DNA from 2 places in the Streptomyces sp. NPDC003379 genome. Region 2 is predicted to be linked to the other one. Evidence: riboswitches for the same ligand, from Rfam matches in the RefSeq annotation. Region 2 holds a riboswitch; the other holds the start of a gene.
The links. A riboswitch is a leader RNA that binds a small molecule or an ion and turns the genes downstream of it on or off. The one in region 2 is predicted to bind cobalamin.

Region 1 (7,054 bases), on a different contig from region 2:
CTGATCTGCGCGTACTCGTCGAGGAGCTGCTCCAGGCGCGCGATGTCACCGTAGGAGTCGGCGCGGGCCATCGGCGGCACGAGGTGGTCGATGAGCGTGGCGTGCACGCGGCGCTTGGCCTGCGTGCCCTCGCCCGGGTCGTTGACCAGGAACGGGTAGATCAGCGGGAGGTCGCCGAGCGCGGCGTCGGGGCCGCAGGCCGCCGAGAGGCCCGCGTTCTTGCCGGGCAGCCACTCCAGGTTGCCGTGCTTGCCGAGGTGGACCATCGCGTCGGCGCCGAACCCGCCGTCGTCGGCGGACGCGGCGATCCAGCGGTACGCCGCCAAGTAGTGGTGCGACGGCGGCAGATCGGGGTCGTGGTAGATCGCGATGGGGTTCTCGCCGAAGCCGCGCGGCGGCTGGATGAGGATGAGCAGGTTCCCGCGCCGCAGCGCCGCGAGCACGATGTCGCCCTCGGGGTCGCCCCCCTGGCCCACGCGCGAGCGGTCCAGGAACATCTCGCCGGGCGGCGGCCCCCAGTGCCGCTCGACCGAGTCGCGCAGCTCCCGCGGCAGCGTCGCGTACCAGCGCTTGTAGGCGGCGGCCGGGATGCGGACGGGGTTGGCGGCCAGCTGCTCCTCGGTGAGCCACTCCCGGTCGTGCCCGCCCGCGTCGATCAGCGCGCGGATGAGTTCGTCGCCGTCACCGGAGACGAGGCCGGGGATGTCGGCCTCGGGACCGAAGTCGTAGCCCTCGACGCGCAGCCTGCGCAGCAGCGCGACGGCGGACGCGGGGGTGTCCAGGCCGACCGCGTTGCCGATCCGCGAGTGCTTGGTCGGGTACGCGGAGAGGACGAGGGCCAGGCGCTTGTCGGCGGCCGGGATGTGCCTCAGGCGCGCGTGGCGTACGGCGATACCGGCGACCCGGGCCGCGCGCTCGGCGTCCGCGACGTACGCGGGGAGCCCGTCCTCGTCGATCTCCTTGAACGAGAACGGCACGGTGATGAGCCGGCCGTCGAACTCCGGCACCGCGATCTGGCTCGCGGCGTCCAGCGGCGAGACGCCCTCGTCGTTCTCCTCCCAGGCCGAACGCGACCCGGTCAGGCAGAGCGCCTGGAGGATCGGCACGTCGAGGCCGGTCAGCGCGCCCGCGTCCCACGACTCGTCGTCGCCGCCCGCGGAGGCCTCGGCGGGCTTGGTGCCACCGGCGGCGAGGACGGTGGTGACGATGGCGTCGGCGGCGCGCAGCTCGTCGATCAGCTCCGGCTCGGGGGCGCGCAGCGAGGCCACGTACAGCGGCATCGGGCGGGCGCCCGCGTCCTCGATGGCGCCGCACAGGGCGTCCACGAAGGCGGTGTTGCCGCTCATGTGGTGGGCGCGGTAGTAGAGCACCGCGATGGTCGGGCCCTCGACCGCGCGAGCGGTGCGCTCCAGCGGGCCCCAGGACGGGGCGGGCGCCGGCGGGTCGAAGCCGTGGCCGGTGAGGAGCACGGTGTCGGAGAGGAAGCGGGCGAGCTGCTCCAGGTTCGCGGGGCCGCCGTGCGCGAGGTAGGCGTGCGCCTCGGCGGCGATGCCGATCGGCACGGTCGAGGAGGCCATGAGCTGGGCGTCGGGCGCCTGTTCACCGGTGAGCACGACCACCGGCAGGCCGCTGGCGGTGAGCTGGTCCAGGCCGTCCTGCCAGGCGCGGACGCCGCCGAGGAGGCGTACGACGACGAGGTCGGCGCCGTCGAGGAGCGAGGGCAGCTCGGTGAGGTCCAGGCGGGAGGGGTTGGCGAACCGGTAGTCGACCGGCCCTCCCGCCGCGCGGGCGCTGAGCAGATCGGTGTCGGAGGTCGACAGCAGCAGAAGCATGCGGGCGCAGGCCTTCCTCGGGGTGTCCGCGCCCCGGGTGGTCGTATGGACGGCAGGAGTTCCTGGCTCACCCCACGTCGGTGGGGCTCACAGTGGCGGGACCGCGCCGGATTCGCACCGGCCTTCCTCCCCAGGGTCCTGGTGGACCCACGCCGTCGCTGGCGTCGACGGACCTGGCGGCCCGCCGCCTGCATAGTAAGTCCTGCCCACCTCCGGTGGGGCGGCCGCCTGCCGGGACGGCCCGCCTCGGGAGGCGACCCGGCGGATCGGCGTGGGTATGCTCGCCGCCATGCCGCCCACCCGAGCAACCTCCACAAAACAGGGCGAACCCCCCATACGTGAGCGGATGCGCGACCGGGGTGACGCCTGCCCCGGAGCCCTCCGCCTGCACCGCGCCGACGACGGCGCGCTGGCCCGACTCCGCCTGCCCGCAGGGCTGCTGACGTCCCGTCAGGCGGCGGCGCTGGCCGACGCGGCGGAGCGCTTCGCGGACGGGAATCTCAGCGTCACCTCACGCGGCAACGTCGAGCTGCGCGGCCTCGGCGACGACTGCGGCGGGGCGCTCGCCGCGCTGCTCCAGGACGCGGGCCTGCTGCCCTCCGCACGCCATGAACGCGTCCGGAACGTGGTGGCCTCCCCGCTGGCAGGACTCGACCGACTCGGCCACGCCGACGTGCAGTTGTGGGCCCGTGAGCTGGACCGGCTCCTGTGCGCCGAGGAGTGGACGACAGCACTTTCCGGCCGCTTCCTGTTCGTCCTGGACGACGGGCGCGGGGACGTGGCCGGGCTCGGCGGCGATGTGACCTTGATCGCAGAATCGGGCGGCACGGTGCTGGTACGCGTCGGGGACGGGACCCAGCGCCTGCCGGGCCCCGCCGCCCCGCGCGCCGCCCTCGCCGCGGCCGACGCCTTCCTCACCGCGGCCCGCGAGGCGGGCAACGGCGCCTGGCGGGTAACGGAACTGCCCGAGGGGCAGAGCGTGGACCTGACGGGAGCGCTCGCGAGGGCGGGCTTGGCGGGGGTGCCGGTGCCGCCGGGCGCCGCGGAGGCTGTGCCGGTGCCGCCGGGCGCCTCGCCGACTGACCCCGCTTCGACCGACGGTTCGACGGTCGTGCCCGCATCCGCGCCGCCCGTGCGCAGCGCCCCGCCCGCTCCCGGTGTCGTCGGGCACGCCGTCGTGGTGAGCGCCTCCCTCGGCCGGGTGAGCGCCGCGCAGTGGCGTGCGCTGCTCCCCGCGCCCGGCGGGGAGATCCGGGTCACCCCCTGGCGCGGCTTCGTCATCCCGGGCTTCGCCGACGAGGGGGCGGCGCGTGAACGGCTGCGTGCGCTGGCCGACGTCGGCTACCTCACCGACCCCGCATCGCCCTGGCTCGGCGTCGGCGCCTGCGCCGGGCGGCCCGGCTGCGGCAAGTCCCTCGCCGACGTCCGCGCCGACGCCGTCCCCGGCGCCGGGGGCCTGCCCGTCCACTGGTCCGGCTGCGAGCGGCGGTGCGGGCATCCGCGCGGCGACTGGGTGGACGTACTCGCGACCGGGGAGGGGCGGTACGAGGTGACGGTGCGTACCGGCGGCACGGCGGCGCCCGTGAGCGGCGCCACCTTGACCGAGACGGTGACGACAGCACGTACGAACGTACGACGACATCCGTAATCATGACAGCAACGGCCACGAGATGAGCGAGAGCACAGTGTTCGACTACGAGAAGGACGGCGCGGCGATCTACCGCGAGTCCTTTGCCACCATCCGCGCGGAGGCGGACCTCGCCGGTCTGCCCGCCGACGTCAGCCAGGTCGCGGTGCGGATGATCCACGCCTGCGGGATGGTCGACCTCGTCCGCGATCTCGCCTTCAGCCCGCGCGTGGTGGCCGACGCCCGCAAGGCGCTGCGCGACGGCGCGCCGATCCTCTGCGACGCGAACATGGTCGCCAGCGGCGTCACACGCAAGCGGCTCCCCGCCGGCAACGACGTGATCTGCACCCTCACCGACCCGTCGGTCCCGGACCTCGCGGCGAAGCTCGGCACCACCCGCAGCGCCGCCGCCATGGAGCTGTGGCGCGACCGCCTCGAAGGCTCCGTCGTCGCCATCGGCAACGCCCCCACCGCGCTCTTCCGCCTCCTGGAGATGATCGAGGAGGGCGCCCCGCGCCCGGCCGCCGTCCTCGGCATCCCGGTCGGCTTCGTCGGCGCCGCCGAGTCCAAGGACGCGCTCGCCGCACACCACGCCGGCCTGGAGTACCTGGTCGTACGCGGCCGCCGTGGCGGCAGCGCCATGGCCGCTGCCGCGATCAACGCGATCGCTAGCGAGGCGGAGTGAACACCGAGAGCAACGCGCGAGGACGGCTGTACGGAGTCGGGCTCGGACCCGGCGACCCCTCCCTGATGACCGTGCGCGCCGTCGAGGTCATCGCCGCCGCCGACGTGGTCGCCTACCACTCGGCCCGGCACGGCCGCTCCATCGCCCGCTCGATCGCGGCGAAGCACCTGCGCGGCGACCACATCGAGGAGCCGCTGGTCTACCCCGTCACGACGGAGACCACCGACCACCCCGGCGGCTACCGAGGCGCCCTCGACGACTTCTACGAGGAGGCCGCCGCCCGCCTCGCCGCGCACCTCGACGCCGGCCGCACGGTCGCCGTCCTCGCCGAGGGCGACCCGCTCTTCTACGGCTCCTACCAGCACATGCACAAGCGGCTCGCCCACCGCTACCCGACCGAGGTGATCCCCGGCGTCACCTCGGTGAGCGCCGCCGCCGCCCGCCTCGGCGAACCCCTCGTCGAGGCCGAGGAGGTCCTCACGATCCTGCCGGGCACCCTCCCCGAGGAGGAGCTGGCCGCGCGCCTCGCGGCGACGGACTCGGCGGTCGTCATGAAGCTCGGCCGTACGTTCGGCAAGGTGCGCGGCGCCCTGGAGCGCGCCGGCCGCCTCGACGAGGCGCGGTACGTGGAGCGCGCCACCATGGAGGGCGAGCGCACCGGCCGACTCGCCGACGTCGACCCGGACTCGGTGCCCTACTTCTCGGTGGCGGTGCTGCCAAGCCGGGTGGCGCCGCTCACGGGCGGCCCCGCGCCGGAGCCCGCCCCGGACCGCCGGGGCGAGGTCGTCGTGGTCGGCACCGGCCCGGCCGGCCCCCTCTGGCTCACCCCCGAGACGCGCGGCGCGCTCGCCGCCGCCGACGACCTGGTCGGCTACACCACGTACGTCGACCGCGTACCGCACCGCCCCGGACAGCGGCGCCACGGCTCCGACAACCGCGTGGAGTCCGAACGCGCCGAGTTCGCTCTGGAACTGGCGCGGCGCGGGCGGCGCGTCGCGGTCGTCTCGGGCGGCGACCCCGGCGTCTTCGCGATGGCCACGGCCGTCCTGGAGGCCGCCTCGCAGGACGCGTACGAGGACATCCCGGTCCGGGTGCTCCCGGGCGTGACCGCCGCCAACGCCGCCGCCGCCCGCGCGGGCGCCCCCCTCGGCCACGACTACGCCACCATCTCCCTCTCCGACCGCCTCAAGCCGTGGGAGGTCATCGCCGAACGCCTGGCCGCGGCGGCCGCCGCGGACCTGGTGCTCGCGCTCTACAACCCGGGCTCGCGCAGCCGCACCTGGCAGGTGGGCAAGGCGCGCGAACTGCTGCTCGAACACCGGACGCCGGACACGCCGGTCGTCCTCGGCCGGGACGTCGGCGGACCCGAGGAGAGCGTGCGGGTCGTGCGGCTCGGCGATCTCGACCCGGCGGACGTCGACATGCGGACGCTGCTGATCGTCGGCTCCTCGCAGACGAGGGTCGTGCGGCGGCGCGGGGGCGCGGAGCAGATCGTGTGGACGCCCCGCCGTTATCCGGAGGGCGGGGCCGAGGGCGTAGCGGGGGACGGGGCGCTCAGCGGCTGAACCGGCGTAGCCAGGTGGCCGCTTCCTCGGGGGTGGCCGCCAACGGGATCCCCTCCGGCACCGGGGGCCGTTCCACGACGACCACCGGGACCCCCGCTTCGCGCGCGGCGACCAGCTTGGGGGCGGTCGCCGCGCCGCCACTGTCCTTCGTCACGACGACGTCGACGCGGTGGCGGCGCAGCAGCTCCCGCTCCCCGTCGAGGGTGAACGGGCCCCGGTCGAGGAGGACCTCCATGCGGGCCGGGAACGGCGGCTCGGGCGCGTCCACGGAACGTACGAGGAACCAGAGAGCGTCGAGCTCCGGGTCCCCGGCGAACGCGGCGAGGCCCATCCGCCCGGTGGTGAGGAACACCCGCTCGCCCAGCGCGGGCAGGACCCGCGCCGCCCGCGCGAGGGAGTCGACCGGATGCCAGTCGTCGCCCTCACCCGGCACCCAGCCGGGCCTGCGCAGGGCGAGCAGGGGAACATGGGTGGTGGCGGCGGCCGACGCCGCGTTGAACGAGATCGTTCCGGCGAAAGGATGGGTGGCGTCGATGAGCGCGTCCACGCGGTGCTCCCGCAGCCACGCCGCCATCCCCTCCGCCCCGCCGAACCCACCGACGCGGACCTCGCCGGGCGGCAGCCGGGGCGCCGCGACCCGCCCCGCGAGGGAACTGGTCACGCGGAGCCCCGCCTCGCCCGTGAGCAGCTCCGCCAGACGGCGGGCCTCGGTCGTTCCCCCCAGAATCAGTACGTGCACGGAGTTCGGTTTCCTTCATGAGTGAGCCAGGCAAGTCAAGCGAGCCGAGCGGGGCAAGCGAGCCAAGCGGGGCCAGCGGGTCCGGCGAGGCAAAGGGCGGGCGCAGCGCCCAACTCAAGCACACCGGTCTGCGGCCCGGATGGACGACCGGCGCCTGCGCCACGGCGGCCACCACGGCCGCGTACACGGCGCTGCTGACCGGCGACTTCCCCGACCCGGTGACGATCACGCTCCCCAAGGGCCAGACGCCCGCCTTCGCGCTCGCCGCCGAGGAGCGTACGGACGCGTACGCCATGGCGGGCATCGTCAAGGACGCGGGAGACGATCCGGACGTCACGCACGGCGCGCTGGTGCGCTCCACGGTACGGAGGCTGCCGCCCGGCTCGGGCGTCGTCTTCAAGGCGGGCCCGGGCGTGGGCACGGTGACCCGCCCCGGCCTGCCGCTCGACGTCGGCGAACCCGCGATCAACCCCGTGCCGCGGCAGATGATGCGCGACCACGTGGCGCTGGTCGCCGAGCGCGCCGGAACCACGCCGGACGTGGAGATCACTGTCTCCGTCGACCACGGCGAGGAGATCGCCCGCTCCACCTGGAACCCCCGCCTCG
Region 2 (7,054 bases):
AGCGGTGCCGCCCCCGCGGGAACCGCTGCGAGGGCGGCCATCAGTGCGCCGCCGAACACGAACAACTGTTTCCTCACATGCCACCCCGTCAGTTGATTCGAAATCCTGTGCGAGATTAACAGGGGAACAGGAGGTCAGTCGCGAACAAAGCCCCGCGAGGGGCTCCGGCGGAGGGCGCGCAACTTCAGTGTTCGTCCGCACTCGACAGAGCTTTGGTGACCATGCGAGTGGCGAAGTCGGGGTCGTCGGTGAGGCGGTTGATGTGCTCCGCGAGCAGGAGAGTGGTGGCTTCCAGGGGAGTCAGCTCTTCCTTGGTCCAGTCTCCGTACTGCTGGCGCCACAGGCTGGGACTCAGGCCGGTGCCCGCGGCGACGAGCAGGCCGGCCATGGTGGGGATGGTCTGGGGAGGGACACTCTTGGGCATCATGCGCATCGAGGCCACGAGGTTGGGCACCACGTACTCGATGACGTCCCTGTCGTGATCCTCGTAGGCCCTCCACAGCCACTGCATGAACATGTAGATGAGTGTGCACGCGCCGTCCAGCAGGTCTTCCGCTTCCCCGGGCCCCAGGGACGCGATGTACTGGTCGATCAGCGCCTGCTGTTCGGGGTCGGTCCCGGTCTTGCCGGCATGGATCTCTTTGAGCCGGGAGTCGATCATCATGAGCGCTGCGCCCACATCACCGACGGGAGCGTACTGGGGGTCACAGGGTGATGACACAGGATTCCTCCTCATGCGACCGCGGCGGTCAGCGCGGCGTGTCCGCACAGTAGACCGCCGATGAGGTGGGCGTCCGACGAATCCTGATGGACTCGGGGCGACCCCGGGTGGGAGGCCTGGGTTCGCTGTCAAACACCCCGATCGGGTGACAGAGCGACTGGCTTCGTTGCCGTGGGATTCGGTGCGGCGGTGCGGCGGTACGGTCCACGCGGTCGCGATGTTCACCAGCAGATTCCTGCCGCCACCGGCCGGTGGGCGCTGCCGGTGTGAGTGTCGCGGCCAGCGCCGGGGTGAGCTTCTCGCCGGTTTCGGCTTCAGCTGGCCGGCGAAGTCACGCCGACCACGCGGGCGTCGGCATCGGCGTCGGCATCGGCCTCGGCCTGGCGATCGTCAAGACCATCAGCCAGGCACACGACGGACGCTCACCCTCACCCCGCGCTCTGCGGTGGGCTCCGTATCACTGTGGAACTACGGCCGCTCGACCGCTTCAGTGAGCCTTCCTCGTGGGGGAGGGCGTGAACAGCCGCGCCAACTCGTCCGGAGTGCGTGGACCGTCGTCCATGGCGGGCAACAGGTCCTGGCGGAGCAGGAGTTCGCGGACCGCGATCCCCCACGGCAGGTGGAGTCCGGCCAGGGACAGGAGCTCTCTGTGGGCGAGCGTCTCCGCGACCGGTCCGCTGCGCACGCCCGTGGGGGTGAGCAGTGCCGCGTCGTCGGCCCAGCGCAGGGCCAGGTCCACGTCGTGGGTGGCCATGACCACGGTCGTCCCGGCGTCCCGCAGCCGCTGGAGGGTGGTGAGGAGACGTTCCTGGCCATCGGGGTCGAGGCCCGCCGTCGGCTCGTCGAGGATCAGCACCCGGGGACGCATCGCCACGGCACCGGCGATGGCGGTTCGCTTGCGCTGGCCGTAGGAGAGCAGGTGGGTGGGGCGGTCGGACAGGGCGGTGATGTCGAGCGCGGCGAGCGCCTCGGCCACCCTTGTCCTGACCTCGGCGTGGGGCAGTCCCAGGTTCAGCGGACCGAAGGACACGTCCTGTTCGACCGAGGCGGCGAAGAGCTGGTCGTCCGGGTCCTGGACGACCAACTGGACCGTGGTGCGCAGCCGCGTCAGGCCCTTGCGGTCGTACGTCACGGGGGTGCCCCCGACCGTCAACACGCCGGAGCCCGGCCGCAGTCCGCCGCTGAGCAGCCGCATGAGCGTGGTCTTGCCGCTGCCGTTGCGCCCCAGCAGGGCGAGGGCGCGCCCTTCGGCGACATCGAAGTCCAGGCCGCTGAGCACGGTGGGCCCGTCCTCGTACGCGTAGGAGACACCGCGTAGAGCGACCAAGGAGTCGCCCGGCTCGCGAGGAGCGCTCGGCTCGCTCATGGAAGGAACCTTTCCAGTACGAGGGTGAGGGCCGCCAGGGCCACGAGAAGGGCCACGCTCGCGGCCACGAAGCGCCGTGAGATCCGGGCTTCGGGCACGAGCACCCGCAGGGTGCCGTCGTAGCCGCGTCCGGCGAGCCCGGCCTGCAGGCGGCTCGCCCGGTCGAAGGCCCGTACGAACGCCGTGGCGCCGAGACCGCCGAGGGAGCGCCAGGCGGCGGCCCGGGTGGTGTGGCCGAGCCGTGCGGCCTGCGCCTGCCGGATCCGGCTCATGGAGTCCAGGAGGAGGAAACTCATCCGGTACGTCACGAGCGCCACGTCCACGACCGGCGCGGGCACCCCGGCCTTCACCAGGCGCGGCAGCAGATCCGACATCGGCGTGGTGAAGGCGAAGAGGAGCACCCCCAGCGAGGCCGCCGAGGTCCGCAGCAGCAGACCGCCCGCGCGCGCCGGGCCGCTGTCGGCGAGCGTGACGAACCCGTCGGGCCCGCCGATCTGGACGAGCAGGGTCAGGGCGCCGGTGACGCAGAAGCCGAGCGGTACGCGGTAGGCGCGCCACAGCTTGCGGGGCGGCACGCCCGCCGGGCCGAGCAGCACCGTGAGCGCGGCGATCAGTACGAGGGCGGCGCCCGGCCAGGGCGGCAGGGAGATGGCGAGGACGGTGAGGCCGAGCCCGAGCACGGCCTTGTCCACGGGGTGGCGGCGGCGCCAGCGACTGCTGTGCGCCGCCGCGTCAATGGGTAGCACGCCGGGTCAGACCTGCCCGGCCTCGGGCCGCGTGCCCTGCGCGTCGGCACGCTGTTCCGCGCGGATCTCCGGCTCCGCGGGGGCGGTGTCGTCATGGGCTCGCGCTTGTTCCGCGCCTTGGCGGCGTCCCTTGCGCAGCCCGAAGTAGTACGCGAGGACGCCCGCGCCGAGGGCCGCCTGCAGGGCGAACAGCGCCGATTCGACCTCCCCGGACGGGGGTTCGTACAGTGGGGAGAACCAGGGCTTGTAGTCCGGCTTGATCTCGGTGATCGCCGACTCGGCCTGGGCGTCGGCGCCAGTGAACGGCTCTTCCTTGTGGTCGCCGAGGCCGAGCGCCAGGGGCAGCACCGCGAGTGCGGCCACGATGACGAGCAGCAAGGTGTTGATCTTCGCGTTCCGGCTCATCAGGCGCTGGCCCCCGTCTCGGTCTCCGTGTCGGTCTCCGTGTCGGTCTCCGTGTCGGTCTGCGACCTGGTCTCCGTGCCTGCCTTCGCCCCGGCGTACTGCTTGCTCCGCAGCAGTACGCCGAGCCGGGTGAGCTCGCCCTTGCTGGACTGCACGAGCAGCCGCATCACCACGACGGTGAGCAGTCCCTCGCTGACCGCCAGAGGGATCTGCGTGACGGCGAAGATGCCGCCGAACTTGCCGAGGGCGCCGATGAATCCACTGCTCGGATCGGGGAACGCCAGCGCCAGCTGGACGCTGGTGACGCAGTACGTGGAGAGGTCCGCGACGAAGGCGCCGAAGAACACGGCGACCATGAGCGGCACGTCGTACCGCTTGAGGAGCCGGTAGACGGCGTATCCGGCCCAGGGCCCGACGATCGCCATGGAGAACACGTTGGCGCCGAGCGTGGTGAGCCCGCCGTGGGCGAGCAGCAGGGCCTGGAAGAGCAGCGTGATGGTGCCGAGCACCGCCATGATCGGCGGCCGGAACAGGATGGCGCCGAGCCCGGTTCCCGTCGGGTGCGAGCAACTGCCCGTCACGGAGGGGATTTTCAAGGCGGAAAGGACGAAAGTGAAGGCTCCGGACGCGCCGAGGAGCAGAGTGCTCTCCGGGTGTTCCTTGACTTCACGGGTCAGGGAGCGGACTCCGTGGACGACGAACGGCGCGGACGCTACGCCCCAGGCGATCGCGTGCGCCGGGGGGAGGAAACCCTCGGCTATGTGCATGGTTCAGCAGACCCTCTCCAGCACCTCGTGGATGGACAACGCGCCTTGGCCGGTCTCCTGGCTGACGGGTCGTACCGACCGGACTCCGCCTTCCCGGGCGCATGTGCACCCAGTGGCTGCCGCGAGGGCTGGAGCCGGACTTCCCGATCACAGTGGCGAGGGCCGCACCGGCATCACACCGGATTTCCCGTTCACCAAGGCGTGGTGACAGTAATCTGCGACTGATCGAACTGACAACCTGCACGGGGAGTGCCGAAGAGGTGCGGACGGGGCGCGCCCTCGGCGGCGTACGCCTGGACCTTCGGTCGCAGCAACAGCAGGCCGGGCTACCCCCGGCACTCCCGTTCCCGGCGGCCGGGTCCGCTGAGCAGGTCGACGCGCTGACCCTCGCCCTCCTTGAGGACGTAGAGGGTGCCGTCGCCGGGCGTCCAGTCGCGGGGAACGAGGAAGACGCGGTCTCCGGAGACGTGGAACAGGCGCAGCCCGGCGTACTCGTACGCGTACTTGCTGCCCTTCTCCGTGACGCGGCGGAAGCAGCTGCCGCCGCCGCGGATCATCAGGTCCTTCTCGCTGAGGACGGCGACGGCGGGGAAGTCGCTGCGGACGGTGCGTTCCGTCAGCTCCGCCCGGCCCCGGCCCGCGATCTGCGCGTAGGCCGACACGGCCCAGAACAGCGACAGGACGCAGACGAAGAGGGTGAGCCCCCACAGCCGCAGGTCGCGGCGTTCGCGGGTGCGGGCGTACGCGTTGAGCGCGAAGCCGCCGATCGCGGTGAGCGGCAGCAGCAGGTCGAACAGCCAGGGGCTGAGCGGATACAGCGGTACGAGGATGAGTGGCACCGTCCAGCTGAACCGCAGCACGCGCACGGCGCGGGTGAGCCTCTCCGGTTCGCCCGCCGCCCAGCGGTGCAGCCCGAGCGCGCCGAGGGCGGCGCCGGCCGCGAGCCAGGCCGGAACGTACAGGGCGCCGACGCTCCGCAGCAGATAGTCGCTGGTGGAGAGGTGGAAGACGGTGTCGCGCAGCCCGAGGGCCCTGGTCTCGGCGTCGGTGCTCGCCCAGCCGAAGTAGAAGAGGACGGCGGTGAGGAGCGTCACGAGAGACCCGACGGCTCCGATGCTCTCGACCCAGCCGACGTGGGCGCCGGGGGCGGGGGTGGTGCCGGGTGTGGCAGGGGGTGGGGGCTGTGGTGGGGGTGGTGGATCGGGGCTGGGTGCCGGGTCGGGGCCTGGCCCCCCGGGTACGGGTCCCCCGGGATCAGGGTCCCGGGCAGGGAGCCGTTGCGGGGGCGGAGGACCGCTCATCGGGAGATCGCGTCTGACGTCAGGGATGCCATGAACGGGTCGGACGGGTCGGACGGGTCGGACGGGTCGGACAGGACGGACGGGTCGGACGATACGCCGGGGGACGACGCGCGGTCGGATATCGAGGGGCTCGGGCCCGACGGGCCGGGCGGGGGCGGTGGGTCGATGCCGGTCCAGTCGATGGTGAACGCCGCCTCCTTGACGAGCCGCGCCCCGCTCTTCGTCACCAGCGTCACGTCGACCGACGTCGGACGGCGTCCGCCGAAGCCGTCCTTGCCCGGCAGGTCGACGGCGAACAGCGCGTCCTTGCAGCACCTGCTGGGGTCCTCCGGGTCACCGAAGGGCTCCAGGACGACCGGTTCCGCCAACTCCGCGGCGCGCAGCTCCACGGTGGCCGGCGGGTCCGGCCAGGTGCCGTGGAGATTGATCGTGCCGTCCGGCCCGACGCTGTCGTCCGTGACGGCGAGGTGGCTCTCACAGGCCCTGGTGCCCGACGGGGCGGCACGCAGCGCCACACGTTCGCCGGGATGCTGCCGGTAGTACGTGACGAAGCGTTGCAGGACTCCGAGGGCGTCCCCGTCCTTGCACAGTTGACCGGCGCCGCCGGGACGGTAGTCGGAGGCGCGGAGCCAGGCGTCCGCCTTCGTCGCGATGTCCATTCCGTCCGACTCGCCCCGCGCGGCCTTGCAGATTCCGGCCAGCCCCTCGATCACCTTCCAGGAGCCCGGGCTCCCGCCGCCCGTCTGTTCGGCGGGGTCGGTGGCAATCTCGTATGGTTCGTGGCACTTGCCCGTCTGGAGATCGTCGTACACGCTGTCCGGCTCCGGTTCGGTGTCCGTGTTGGGCGACTTGGGGCCCCACGGAAGCCAGCCGGGCGGCTTCCCGCCACCGTTCCCGTTTCCGTCCCCACTTCCATTCCCGCTCTTGTCGCCGTCGCCGTCGCCGTCCCTGCCTCCGTCCCCGCTGCCGTTCCCGTCGCCGTCGGACCCGCCCGTCTGCCACGTACCGCCCGTCGTGCCGCTTCCGCCGTCCGAGCCGGACCGTCCGTTCCCGCCCGTGCCCGTGGTGCTCGTGGTGCTCGTGCCGCCGCCGTCGGTGCCCGAGCCGCCGCTCGCGGAGTTGCCGCCTCCGCCTCCCCGCGCCCCGCCTCCGGGCGACGCGAGCCCTCGTACGCCGACGAACAGTCCCACCACAAGGACGAATCCCACGACGGCGAATGCCCAGACCGGAATCCGAACGGCTCCTGAGCCGACGCGCACACCCATGACGAGACCCCCGTTCGCCTGACCCACATCATGGGCCTCCGCGGCGGTGCCCGGAATCCCTCGCGCGGGACGGGCTCCGGTACGTCAGGCGCGCTCCCGCTTCGTCCTCAAGCCCCGTGAGAGACCTTGTGGACGGCGGTGTCGTCGGGGTTCAGCCGCCGTCCGTCCTCGGACAGCACTTCCAGCGCGCGCAGGCGCTGTCCCTGTCGGCGGTCGACCAGCTCCGAGTGCGGTTCGCCGGGGGCGAAGAAGTTCTGTTCGCCCCACTGGCGCAGTGCCACGATGACGGGGAAGAGCGCCTTGCCCTTCGGAGTCAGTACGTACTCGCGGTACGCGCTGCCGTCCGAGGCGGGGACGGATTCCAGGACGCCGCCGGCGACCAGGGTGCGCAGGCGCGCGGTGAGGATGTTCTTCGCCACGCCGAGGCTGCGCTGGAACTCTCCGAAGCGTCGGCTTCCGTCGAAGGCGTCGCGCACGATCAGC

Region 1: linked by a shared signal. The riboswitch ahead of cobN (cobaltochelatase subunit CobN) and the one ahead of ACWDVB_RS19815 (energy-coupling factor ABC transporter permease) in region 2 are both predicted to bind cobalamin.

The regions. Positions count from the first base shown of each region.
Region 1 covers NZ_JBSFRK010000001.1:330,812-337,865, reverse strand. Annotated here, with positions in the region: gene cobN (cobaltochelatase subunit CobN) at 1-1,832, opposite strand, end outside; cobalamin riboswitch at 1,873-1,998, opposite strand; gene ACWDVB_RS01440 (cobalamin biosynthesis protein CobG) at 2,110-3,480, shown strand; gene ACWDVB_RS01435 (precorrin-8X methylmutase) at 3,518-4,144, shown strand; gene cobJ (precorrin-3B C(17)-methyltransferase) at 4,210-5,709, shown strand; gene ACWDVB_RS01425 (cobalt-precorrin-6A reductase) at 5,699-6,448, opposite strand; gene ACWDVB_RS01420 (cobalt-precorrin-5B (C(1))-methyltransferase) at 6,466-7,054, shown strand, end outside.
Region 2 covers NZ_JBSFRK010000018.1:100,635-107,688, forward strand. Annotated here, with positions in the region: gene ACWDVB_RS19790 (hypothetical protein) at 1-59, opposite strand, end outside; gene ACWDVB_RS19795 (hypothetical protein) at 185-721, opposite strand; gene ACWDVB_RS19800 (energy-coupling factor ABC transporter ATP-binding protein) at 1,209-2,087, opposite strand; gene cbiQ (cobalt ECF transporter T component CbiQ) at 2,084-2,833, opposite strand; gene ACWDVB_RS19810 (energy-coupling factor ABC transporter substrate-binding protein) at 2,840-3,238, opposite strand; gene ACWDVB_RS19815 (energy-coupling factor ABC transporter permease) at 3,238-4,005, opposite strand; cobalamin riboswitch at 4,036-4,219, opposite strand; gene ACWDVB_RS19820 (hypothetical protein) at 4,332-5,099, opposite strand; gene ACWDVB_RS19825 (hypothetical protein) at 5,303-6,514, opposite strand; gene ACWDVB_RS19830 (winged helix-turn-helix transcriptional regulator) at 6,679-7,054, opposite strand, start outside.